Linked DNA regions of Spirulina subsalsa PCC 9445. The protein of the gene in region 1 interacts with the protein of each later gene in a pairwise test. Links are inferred from orthologs where the notes say so. Each region holds a gene or a part of one and is shown on either strand. Other genes may lie near its edges.

The links. The genes of interacting proteins can lie anywhere in the genome.
Region 2: the proteins of ligA (region 1) and leuS interact in binary tests that used the Escherichia coli proteins (3 or more experiments, as listed by UniProt). The link is inferred for Spirulina subsalsa PCC 9445 from one-to-one orthologs.

Annotation. Positions count from the first base shown.
Region 1 is NZ_JH980292.1:4,108,903-4,115,197, reverse strand. The notes cover bases 2,101-4,989. They hold ligA (NAD-dependent DNA ligase LigA), read right to left. Parts: upstream 4,616-4,989; coding sequence 2,585-4,615; downstream 2,101-2,584. Other genes in these bases: SPI9445_RS0118715 (DUF1350 family protein), read right to left, coding at 4,629-4,989; lipA (lipoyl synthase), read right to left, coding at 2,101-2,303. In the rest of the region: SPI9445_RS0118745 (tRNA nucleotidyltransferase/poly(A) polymerase-related protein), read right to left, coding at 1-693; SPI9445_RS0118740 (pentapeptide repeat-containing protein), read right to left, coding at 873-1,367; more of lipA, read right to left, coding at 1,431-2,100; more of SPI9445_RS0118715, read right to left, coding at 4,990-5,408; SPI9445_RS0118705 (DUF262 domain-containing protein), read right to left, coding at 6,114-6,295. UniProt on the Escherichia coli protein: DNA ligase that catalyzes the formation of phosphodiester linkages between 5'-phosphoryl and 3'-hydroxyl groups in double-stranded DNA using NAD as a coenzyme and as the energy source for the reaction.
Region 2 is NZ_JH980292.1:1,668,290-1,674,364, forward strand. The notes cover bases 2,039-5,236. They hold leuS (leucine--tRNA ligase), read left to right. Parts: upstream 2,039-2,435; coding sequence 2,436-5,036; downstream 5,037-5,236. Other genes in these bases: SPI9445_RS27445 (hypothetical protein), read left to right, coding at 5,067-5,236. Outside these bases: SPI9445_RS31075 (Hpt domain-containing protein), read right to left, coding at 1-354; SPI9445_RS0107805 (HAMP domain-containing methyl-accepting chemotaxis protein), read right to left, coding at 505-1,977; more of SPI9445_RS27445, read left to right, coding at 5,237-5,708; SPI9445_RS24815 (hypothetical protein), read left to right, coding at 5,987-6,075.

The sequences.
Region 1 (6,295 bases):
TTCTAAGGTTTGGAGATGTTTCGCTTTCAAGTCTGGGAAGATCATGGGCAAGATATGATCATCCCAAGCGGCTTGAAACCAGGTGTGACTGTGGGGACTATTCAGTAAGTAGTTCAGTTCTTGTTGAATCCGTTCGGCGGCTACTTGTTCTAAATGGGGGGCGAGTTTCCGAATGAGGGAACGGGTATGAGGTTTGATGGTAAAGTTCAACTGAGCGGCTTGACGATAAGCGCGTAACAGACGCAGGGGGTCGTTTTTGAGGTTATGTTTACTAATGGCCTGAATGACCCCTTCTTCGATGTCCTGCTGTCCTTTGAGGGGATCAATTAACTCTTGTGTTCGGGGATTATAGGCGATCGCATTCATCCGAAAATCCCGACGATTGAGATCGGTTTCCAAACTCTCCCCATCCTGTTGGGCAAAGTCTACTGTCCCTTGAGCAAAAACCAACCGGGTAATATTGCGCTCGGGATCTAAGATCACAAATCCCGCCCGACACTGTTGGGCAATACCCCGCGCAATTTCCACCGCCTTCTGAGGCACAATAAAATCCAAATCTAAATAGGGGGACTGACGACCTAACAAGGCATCCCGCACCGCCCCCCCAACTACATAGACTGGATCGGGTAATAAATCCAGACTGAAGGGCAATTTTTCACCCGTTAATGCTGCTAATGCTGATTGAACATTCATTCCCAACAGTTCCCGAAAGACCTCTAAAGTCAGCTTAACCCAAGTTAGCCAGACGGTTTTTTTTCTCGATAAGTTTCTGGGATGGGGTTAATGTTAAAAAGCCCGCACCGTACCTGTTAGGGTGGGTGTCGGGAGGGGGTAAGGAAAGGGAGGATGGGGGATGTCCTGATCACAGATCCTTAACAGCCCAAAGATTCTCGGGTGGCTACTCCCGTGATAGGATTCACCCCAGAGGCTCTGGTGCAGAGTTTACGGACTTGGGCTTTATCTAAAACCGCATAAGTAAAATCGGCCCCTTCAATGTCGGCCTCCTCGAATTTAGAACGGAGCATCATGGCTTCACTCAGTACGGCGTTTTTCAGGTTTGCGCCTCGGAAATTGCTCAAATAAGCAATACCATTAGAAAAATCCACCCCAGTTAGGTCGGCTTGGCTGAGGTCGCAATTGTTGAATGTGACTCCCTTGAGGTTGGCCTCTTTAAAATTTGCCCCTTCTAAATCTACGTTGGCAAATTCGGCTTTTTCTAAGTTTTGTCCCCCAAACTCCTTGGCCTGAATTTCCACATCATCAAAGGCGCGAATCAAGGAAGAACTTGCCGCCTGGGCTGGGGGTGCGATCGCCCCAATCAGGAGGCTAATCACGAAAAAGGCAACAACAAATGTCACTCTGAGCATGGGATAGTTTAATTTTCTTCATAAAAGTTTACAACTCTTCGATTGTATCAAACCCTGACCCGCTTAAGCTCTGGGATATTGCTTCATCAAGCGTTGTACCTCTCCGGCATGATAGGAACTCCGGGTTAAGGGGGAGGATACGACCTGTAAAAACCCGATGCTTTCGCCATAGTCGCGCCAAGCGTCGAATTGTTCGGGGGTGACAAACTCCTGCACGCCTAAATGTTTCTGAGTGGGTTGTAAATACTGACCAATGGTGAGGATATCACAGTCTACGGCTCGTAAATCGGCCATGACTTGCCGCACTTCCTCGTCAGTTTCTCCTAATCCCACCATGATTCCGGATTTGGTGTAGATTTGGGGGGCGAGTTGGCGGACGAGTTGTAAGAGTTGGCGCGATCGCTCATAATCCCCTTGAGGACGTACCCGACGATACAAGCGCGGCACTGTTTCCGTATTATGATTTAACACCTCCGGAGCGGCCTCTAAGACAATTTTTAACGCCTCCCAGTTACCGCAAAAATCCGGGATTAACACCTCAATGGTAGTCTGAGGGGACATCTTCCGCACAGCCTCAATACAGCGTTTAAACTGAGTTGCCCCCCCATCGGGTAAATCATCCCGATTTACAGAGGTAATCACCACATGATTTAAGCGCAAGCGACTGACGGCCTCGGCTAAATTGAGGGGTTCCAGGGGATCTAAGGCTTGGGGTTTCTTCTCAAAATCAATATCACAATAGGGACAAGCGCGAGTGCAGGCCGGCCCCATAATCAAAAAAGTAGCGGTTCCGGCGTTGAAACATTCCCCGATATTGGGACAAGAAGCCTCTTCACAGACCGTATTGAGTCCCAAATCCCGCAGAATCTCTTTAACACTCCCCACTCGTTGCCATTGGGGGGCTTTTACTCTTAACCACTCTGGTTTTACGACCACGTTCTGTTCTTCACCTGAAAAGACTAACCCCCCCATGTTATCAAGAAAGGTTAGAGTGTGGTACTATGGGAAATGCTTGGGATGGGCTGAGGCTCTCTTAAGCGATTATTTCGGGATGTAGCGCAGCTTGGTAGCGCACTTCGTTCGGGACGAAGGGGCCGCTGGTTCAAATCCAGTCATCCCGATTGAACTTAAAACCTTATATAGTCTAGGGTCTAGCAGGGTTACTCAGTCCTCATGGTGACGTTGAATGGGTGGGGTGGGTGAATGCCTCTTGACAATTACCCCTTTTTAAGCATATCTCTTAAAGTCTCTTCATCCAGTTGAGCAATGCCTAACGCTTGGGCTTTGGTTAACTTAGATCCCGCATCACTCCCGACTAAAACATAATCAGTTTTTTTACTCACTGAACTACTCACTTTTCCCCCGGCTTGTTTAATTAACGTTTCCGCTTCTTTGCGGGTGAGGGTGGGTAAGGTTCCGGTAATGACCACTGTTTTCCCCGCGAAAGGTTGGGGCATTTCTTCAGAAAGGGCAACCGTTGGAGTCCGATCCGCTAAATGTAACCCCATGGCTTGTAACTCTTGAATGAGTTGCAAATTAGCCTCATTTCTGAACCACTGCCAAACCGATTGGGCAATTTCTAAACCAATACTGTAGACAGCCGCTAAGTCTTCCACAGTGGCTTGACTGAGTTGTTCAATGGTGGGGAAACTTTGACTGAGGGTTTCTGCGTTGACTTTCCCTACATAACGAATGCCTAACCCATAGAGAACGCGAGAATAGGGCTGTTGTTTGGATTGGGCGATCGCCTTCACTAACTTTTCCGCCGATTTTTCCCCCATCCGTTCCAGTTGGGCGATCGCCTTTGGTTCCAAACTGTACAAATCCACCAAAGACCGCACTAGACCTGTTTCGACCAACTGTTCCACAATTTTCTCCCCTAACCCATTAATATCCAACGCATCCCGAGAGGCCCAATGGATTAAACTCCCCCGCAAAATGGCCGGACAGCAACTATTCACACAGCGCCTCACCGCTTCCCCCGTCGGACGGACTAAGGGCGAACCACATTCCGGGCAGTGGGTGGGCATTTCGTAGGGTTTTGTCCCCTCTGGCCGTAAATCCGTTAACACCCGCACCACTTCGGGGATAATTTCCCCTGCTTTGCGGATGATCACCCTATCCCCTACCCGCAAATCTAATTCCTGAATCCGATCCTCATTGTGCAGAGTAGCCCGTTGGACGGTAGTTCCCGCTACTTGGACGGGCTGCATCACGGCCATCGGGGTAACAGCGCCTGTGCGTCCCACATTGACGATCACATTTAGAACTTGTGTACTGACTTCCTCGGCTGGATATTTGAGGGCGATCGCCCAACGGGGGAACTTTTGGGTAAATCCCAGTCGTTGCTGTAAGGCCAAGTCATTTAACTTGACCACGACCCCATCGGTCATATAGGGTAAGGTTTTCCGTCCCGTCTCCCACTGGTCAAAATAGCCCAATACCGCCCCCAAATCCCCACAGTGTTGACGATTAGGATTGACCCGAAACCCCATCTGATGGAGGAATTCCAAGCATTCCCACTGGGTCGGAGGTTGTTGTTCCGGGTGGGAGGGGATATGGAGAGTATAGGCGAAAAAATCCAGACGACGCTGGGCAACAATGCGGGAGTCTAGTTGTCTTAACGTCCCCGCGGCCGCATTGCGGGGATTGGCAAACTGGGATTCTCCTGTGATTTCCCGTTGTTGATTGATGCGTTGAAACTCATCGAGGGGGAGAAACACCTCCCCGCGCACTTCTATTTGTGCCGGGGGTGGGTCTACATTGAGACGGAGGGGAATGCTGCGAATGGTGCGAATATTGGGGGTAATGTCTTCCCCAGTCATGCCATCTCCTCGGGTGACACCGCGCAGAAGTTGACCGTTTTCGTAGGTGAGGGCGATCGCAGATCCATCAATTTTGAGTTCACAAACATAGTCAAAGTCCGGCATTTCGTTCACTTGACGCTGCCATCGTTCCTCCCACTTGCGCAACTCCTGTTCATTAAAAGCATTTTCTAAACTATAAAGGGGAATATTATGCCCAACTGAGACAAATTGCGTCGCTGGTTTATCCCCCACCCGTTGGGTCGGACTATCGGGAGTAATCAGTTCAGGAAATTGGCTTTCTAAGTCTTGTAACTCCCGATATAACTGGTCATAAACAGCATCGGGCATAATGGGATCATCCAACACATAATAGGCATAACCCGCCTTTTGCAATTGAATCCGCAGTTGAATAATTCGGTGTTCTTGTTCAGGAGTTGGCATAATCCATCCTCAATTAATGCAACTTAACGGGGTTTAACCAGCGCAAAACTTCATCTTTCAAACGGTTTAAATCGCGATACACTTCCTGCTTAAACCATTGACCCACGGCATCCAACGGCGTGAAAAACGACCCCGCATTCCATTTCACGTCAGGCCCCAGAGGAATCGGGGTTAAATGATTCCCCGGTAAGATTTGCATAGACACCATCTGAGGGAATTTCGGCTCTAAAATGGGTAAAAGATCATAACTTTGATCCAAGTCATCTTGACGGAATTTAATGATTAAATTGCGGCGAACTTGATAATCGGTGTGAATTAAATCTAAAGTATCTTCAGGAGAAGGAGTAAACTCAAGATTAAAGGTCGGAGTCAGTTGAAATTGTTGGGCGAAGGGAATAGCCCGTTCTACCGGATAATTATTATAAGCCATCAAAATATTGCCCACTCTATCCACACTATATAAACTGCCAATGAGCAGATGGAGTTTACACCCCATACTGTGACCTAGGCCATAAATCGGCAGGTAGCGCTGACCGAGGGCATTTTTCGCTTGCAGACGGGACAGAATAGTTTCAAAACGATTGAGAACATCCCGGGCAATAGCGTTATGATCTAGAGTGTTGAGGAACGGTGTAGCAATGACTGCATACCCCGCTTGAGAGAGTGCTTCTAACAGCCAACGATAGGTAATATGGGGTGCGGTGCCAATAAATGCCCCTCCTAGAAAGTGAACGATACCCTTGGGATTAGGGGGCGTTAACACCCATCCACCAGAAATTTCTTGCCAGTCCATTGTTTTGTGGGAAAAAGAATGGTATCCGTGGGTTGGGTGCAGCAACAGTGAAACCCAACAACTCACCACTTTAGCAAAAATTATGGAATTTTGACATAAAGTCTTTGATCTAAACATTCAACAATAGCCAACGCCAACTCGTGCATCACTTCTATTGCAGCATCTTCATGTTTCTGATATTCATCAATATCTTTAATCTCTAATTTTTGACCGTGAGCAATTTTGTTTCTTCTCCCAACTAACGATTTAAGTTCAGTTTCATAGGTATCAATTAAGCTACAACTAATTCCCGTTTGAACTATATTCTCCTTAAAGATATTAGGATGCAGATTAGAGCGCGTTTCTAGCTTTACAGGAAATTCTATATATTCTTCTAGCAGTTGATTGAAATTACGGGTCACAAATTGCCAAATTTTTTCTGGTGATAAATCCTTTTTAAAATCTTTTAATTGTTTTTGTAGTGAAAATTGCGCAAGTTCATCTCGACAATCTTTCCTTTTGATTCTCATTTTTTGGAGTTCATCTAAATACAAATCTCAAGCAAATTTACAGAACCCTTCATAATGAGCATAAAGCATTGCCCAGAGTGCGCGCAGCATGACTTGATATCTGTCTGAACCTTTGCGTGCTGAGACAACTTGCGTTTTCAAAATACCTAACTCTGCAATTCTCCAGTCCAGATCCTCTTCTAACTGTTTGACAAAATTACTCATGAATCAGCTCCAAAAGTGCTGTTTCAATTACTTTAATTCTCCCTTTGAGCATTTCTGGTTTATTAGCTCCCGATCCTGTATATTGCTTAAATTCATCACTTTGAACAGTATTAATTATTTTGTGTTTGATAGCATCCATAGAAATTCGACTAATTTGTTCTAAAAGTCTAAAAG
Region 2 (6,075 bases), 2.4 Mb from region 1 along the record:
GAGGTGGAAGGTGTCCACTCCGCTGGGGTTTCCGGTGACGGATTCTTCGACGAGTTTGGCGATCGCATCGAGTCCTTGATAAAGGCGATCGCTAAATTCTGGGGTGAGTGTCGTTTCCTCTCGGTACAACTGCCCTAAATTATGTTCAATTTGGTGGGTTAATGTCTCAATGTCTTTCAACCCCAACATCCGAGAATCCCCTTTTAAACTATGGGCTTCTCGTAACAATTCTTCAAAAGGACTCTTATCCTCTGGATTCCGTTCGAGGTGCAGTAATCCGGCCTCTAGTTTTTGCAAGTGTTCTTCACTTGCCGCTTTAAATAAATTGCGTAGTTCTTCGTCTTCAATAAACATGGGTTTTGACTAGCCGTAAATCCTAAAAATGCCGTGTTCTTTATGCTCTCTTTGTGCTAAAAAAATCCCGCCGTCTACAAACAGCTTTAGATTTTTTTCAGAAATGCCCCCTGAAATGTGAGCATGAACCCCAGAAAAAATTGCTCCTATCTAGATCATAGCTCTTAACGTAAAAGCTGTTTCATTCAGTTGCTGAGTGCCTTTTTTAGTTTGAGTAATTCCACTGACGGTTTCTTGGGATACTCGACTTAAATCATTCATCGTCTGCATGATCTGTTGAATGGCACTGGCTTCTTGCTGAACACTTAAAGCAATTTGCTGACTACTGGCCACTACCTGCTCAATGGCTAGGGTGACTCCCTCAAAAGAACTGGCTGTAACTTCGGCTAGCTGCACATTGTTTTGTACCGTAGTATTTCCCACCTCGGCCGCATTGACGGTGGTTTGAATAGACTTTTGAATAGATTGCACTAGATGATTAATTTTCTGTACCGATTCTTGACTTTGTTCGGCTAACTTGCGAATTTCTGTCGCCACCACCGAGAAACCTTTCCCATGTTCTCCCGCCCGCACGGCTTCAATGGAGGCATTGAGAGCTAGCATATTGGTTTGATTGGCTACTTCCCCCACCAATTGGGAAATCATGCCGATTTGTTGGGCCTGTTGGTTTAAGTGATCGGCTTGTTGTGCGATCGCCTCTACCTTATTTTGCAACTCTCGCATCCCCCGCATTGTGCCGTTCACCGCTTCATTCCCCCGTTGGGATAACTCCAACACATCTTGAGCGCGTTCGGCCACCCGTTGCGCTTGTTCAGAGGACTGTTGAGATGACACTTCCAACTGGTGCATCGTTGTCGTGGTTTCTTGCACCGAAACCGCCTGTTGTGCCGCCACTCGTTCCTGTTGTTCTGTCACCGTGGCAATTTCTGAACTGGCTGTGGCCAAATTTTCAATGGTTTCTTCTAGTGCCGCCGTTAACAGTTGACTGAGAATTTTCTTTAAGGGGGATAACACAATCACAATCGTTAAGACTAGAATAGGAATGAAAACAAACAACACCATGTGATACAAACTGGTCGCCGCATTTCGTTCCTGTTCTGCCACCTCTAACTGCAACGCCATCAACTGGTTCAGTCTTTGAGTAATCGGGTCAATCACATCATAGAGACTACGAGCCAAAACCAGCAGGCGATCGCGATTCCCACTCCGTAACACATCCTCCAACTCATAAATCATCCGATCAGACTCTCGAAACAGTCCCTCAATTTCCACCACCAAATTCCGTTCTTCCGGGGTCAAATCCGTTTTTTGATACCGTTGCCATTCTGCCTCAATGATACTCATCGCAGCTTGAACCGACCGCAACGCTTCCCCCGTCGTCATTCTGTCCGAATTGGCTTTATTCGCTGCATCTACAATCGACACGGCATAGGCATCAGAAACCAGTTTGAGTTGCTTAAGCGGAACAACCCGATCATCATAAATTGTCCCCACTTTCTGATTAATAGACCAAAAACCGATTAAGGAAGAAAAACCCACAATCCCCAGTAACAATGCAGGGAATACACTGATAGTTTGAATCTTGTGCTTTAAGTTATTAGATTTTTTTTCATTCTGTATCATGATCCAACCAGCCCATCCTCTTTCATATTTTGAACCGGGTAAAACCGCAATATCCCTTACACTAATATAACTCTTCAAAAAGTTCAGATTGAACTTTTTTAACAGAAAAAAAAGGTTTGTGATAAAAGTTAAGAAATCAAGGGCATAAATTAAACAGCAATTCCTGTTTTTGTTCGATCACACTTGTGGTTTTTGCGGATACATCAAATCGAGAGATACACCCTCAGCAAAGGTGATCGAGAATTGAGGAAAAAACGCGATCAGGCTGACCCTATTAGAAAAAACTCCCGGAGTAGCCGAGGGGGTCGTTCAGTTAACTTTGTTCGATCTAGCAAAGAGCCTGAAAACCGAGAATCCTCCGCTAAACGAGCGGTTAGCGGTGGGAGAGTCCAGACCTCCACGCCAGATTGTCCTAGAATGGAAAATGCAAAATGGCTGATCCGATAGGAGAAAACTGCGTGGAGTCCCGATATAACCCATCTGCAATTGAGTCCAAATGGCAAGAGAAATGGCTAGAAATGGGGTTAGACCGAACCCAAGAAAACCCCAAACAGCCTAAATTTTATGCCCTATCCATGTTTCCCTACCCCTCCGGGAACCTACATATGGGTCACGTCCGCAACTATACCATCACCGACGTAATCGCCCGTCTCAAGCGGATGCAAGGCCACCGAGTTCTCCACCCCATGGGCTGGGATGCCTTTGGACTACCCGCCGAAAACGCCGCCATTGACCGAGGTATCCCCCCCGCCCAGTGGACCTATCAGAACATCGCCCACATGAAAGGGCAACTCCAACGTCTCGGCCTCTCCCTCGACTGGGAACGGGAAGTCACCACCTGTTCCCCCGATTATTACCGTTGGACCCAGTGGCTCTTTCTCCAATTCTACGAAGCCGGATTAGCCTATCAGAAAGAAGCGGCCGTGAATTGGGACCCCATTGATCAAACCGTCCTCGCCAACGAACAAGTCGATAGTGAAGGACGTTCTTGGCGTTCTGGGGCGAAAGTGGAGCGGAAACTGTTGCGCCAGTGGTTCCTGAAAATCACCGACTACGCCGAGCAGTTATTACAAGATTTAGAGCAACTCGACGGCTGGCCCGAGCGGGTGAAACTCATGCAGGCCAACTGGATTGGTAAATCCGTTGGGGCCTATTTAGAATTCCCCATTGTGGGCTTAGAGGAAAAAATCGCCGTCTTCACCACTCGCCCAGACACCGTTTATGGCGTGTCCTACGTCGTATTAGCCCCCGAACATCCTTTAACCCCCAAAGTCACCACCCAAGGGCAAAAACAGGCTGTAGAGCAGTTTATTCAAGAAGTCTCCCAAGAAAGCGAACTAGAACGCACGGCAGAAGATAAACCCAAGCGGGGTATTTTCACCGGAGGAAAAGCCCTTAATCCCTTCAACGGGCAAGAAGTCCCCATTTTAATCGCCGATTATGTTTTATACGAATACGGCACCGGAGCCGTGATGGGGGTACCTGCCCATGATGTGCGGGATTTCGCCTTTGCCACCAAGTACGACCTCCCCATTACAACGGTGATTATACCGGAAGGGGGAGATGCCAGTGAAGCCTTAACGACCGCCTATACTGACCCCGGAATCATGGTCAACTCCGGCCCCTTTGACGGCACTCCTTCGGGTGAGGGCAAAACAAAAGTCATTGAATACGCCGAACAACAAGGCTATGGCAAAGCCCGCATTCAGTACCGCTTGCGGGATTGGCTGATTTCTCGCCAACGCTATTGGGGCTGTCCCATTCCGGTGATTCACTGCCCCGACTGTGGCATTGTCCCGGTGCCGGATGAGGAATTACCTGTCACCCTACCCGATAATGTGGAATTTACCGGACGGGGGGCTTCTCCTTTAAGTCAGTTAGCCGACTGGGTAAATGTGAAATGTCCCACCTGTGGGGGAGATGCCAAACGGGAAACCGATACCATGGACACTTTTATTGATTCCTCTTGGTATTTCTTGCGCTATACGGACGCGAAAAATGAGCAGGATGTATTCACACCAGAAAAGGTGAATGATTGGATGCCTGTGGATCAATATGTGGGGGGAATTGAACACGCCATTCTCCATTTATTGTACTCACGCTTTTTTACCAAGGTGTTACGAGATCGGGGGTTATTAAGCTTTGATGAACCCTTTAAGCGCTTATTAACTCAAGGCATGGTGCAGGCCATGACTTATAAAAATCCTGAAACAGGAAAATATGTTGTTCCGGGTCAAGTGACGGTGGTAGAAACGATTAATCCTGAGACGGGAAAAGCGGAAACGGTTTATTATGAAAAGGGGACAGAAACTCAGTTATCGGTCTTCTTTGAAAAGATGTCAAAATCTAAATATAATGGCATCGATCCGGCAGAAGTTTTGAGTAAATATGGGGCGGATACAGCCCGGATGTTTATTCTGTTTAAAGCACCCCCAGAGAAGGATTTAGAATGGGATGATGCTGATGTTGAGGGACAATTCCGCTTTTTAAATCGGGTATGGCGTTTGGTGGATGAGTTTGTTAATCAGCCGAGTTCTGCGAAGAAGAAACAGAAAACCGGACAACTCACGAAGGGGGAAAAGGATGTCCGTCGAGCGATTCATAGGGCGATTAAGGAAGTCTCCGAGGATTTGGAGGGAGACTATCAATTTAATACGGCTGTTTCTGAGTTGATGAAGCTGAGTAATGCGTTAAATGATGCCGATTGTAAGGACTCTCCAATTTATCGAGAAGGGATTGAGGCGTTGGTGTTGTTATTAGCGCCCTTTGCGCCCCATATTGTGGAGGAATTATGGGAGCGTTTGGGGGGTAAAGGTTCTGTTCATCAACAGGCTTGGTTACGGTATGATCCCGATGCGTTGGTGGTGGATGAGATTGATTTAGTAATCCAAGTGATGGGCAAAAAACGGGATGTGATTCAAGTTCCGGCCAGTGCGACTAGGGCGGAATTAGAAGAATTAGCCCGGTCTTCGGAGAAAATTCAAGGCTATTTAGTCGGGAAGGAAATCCGTAAGGTGATTGTGGTGCCGGGTAAGTTGATTAATTTTGTTGTAGGGTAGGGGACATTAGAAGTAAGGAGTTATGGTGTGATGTCTAGTCGTTGGAAAAGTGCGCTGGGTCGTGGGTTTGCTGGGTCAGTGGTGGGGGTTTTGCTCTGGAGTGCGATCGCCCCAATGCCCAGTTATGCCAATTTCTTCGGTCGTCCCCGTTATCGAGAAGATGACAACCCCAGCGTTTTTGAGCAATGCGCCCAAGAATTAAAAGCCTCCGGGATTGATAACACCCAAGCCATGAGCGCCTGTGCGGATGCCCTTGTCCCGGAAGATTTATCAACCTGTGTTTTTCGCATCACCGAAACCACAGGCATTAGTCCTCAAACCTCTTTATCCGCTTGTTTCCGCGTGAGAAGACCCGTTGATCTCGCCCATTGTGTGGTATCCATTCGTCAGGAGGTGTTAACCACCCCCCAAGGCAGACAAAACCCCGGCAATGAGCAGAGTTTGAACAAACAGGGGATAGAGAAATCCCCCGCCCCCGATTTGTTCGCCCAAACCCCCACCCTACAAACCCTTGGGGAGTTAGAACTAGCTACCCTAGACCGTTGTCGTCGGAGTCTCCTCCCGAAACGCTACGGGGCCTGTGTGGTGGGTTTAAGTCGAGAAATCCCCTTTGTCCCCCAGCGTCTTCTAGACAGTTGTATTGACGCGGAAACGTATCCTTTGGGGAATTAGGGAATAGGGAGTCGGGAGTCGGGAGTCGGGAGTCGGGGGTGTAGGGGCGCAATGCTTGCGCCCTAGGGAGTCGGGAATCGGGAATAGGCACTCATGCAAAAGGCACTCATGCAACAGTAATCAACCCATCCCCCCCTCTCCCTCTCCCCCCCTCTCCCCCTCCCCCCTGTTCCCTTTTCCCTAGCTACGACTTGACAAAATGCACACAAGCTTAACTTGTTAAGCTTGCCTCTCCCCTTATTCAACAAGCCCTAGTTTGTACACTATCGATTAGGAGTATGAGACAACAACAACTCGAAAAATGGCGTGAGACGCGGAAGATGGGTAAATCTAATTTTATCTGGAAGGTAGGAGTACAAAAGTGGGG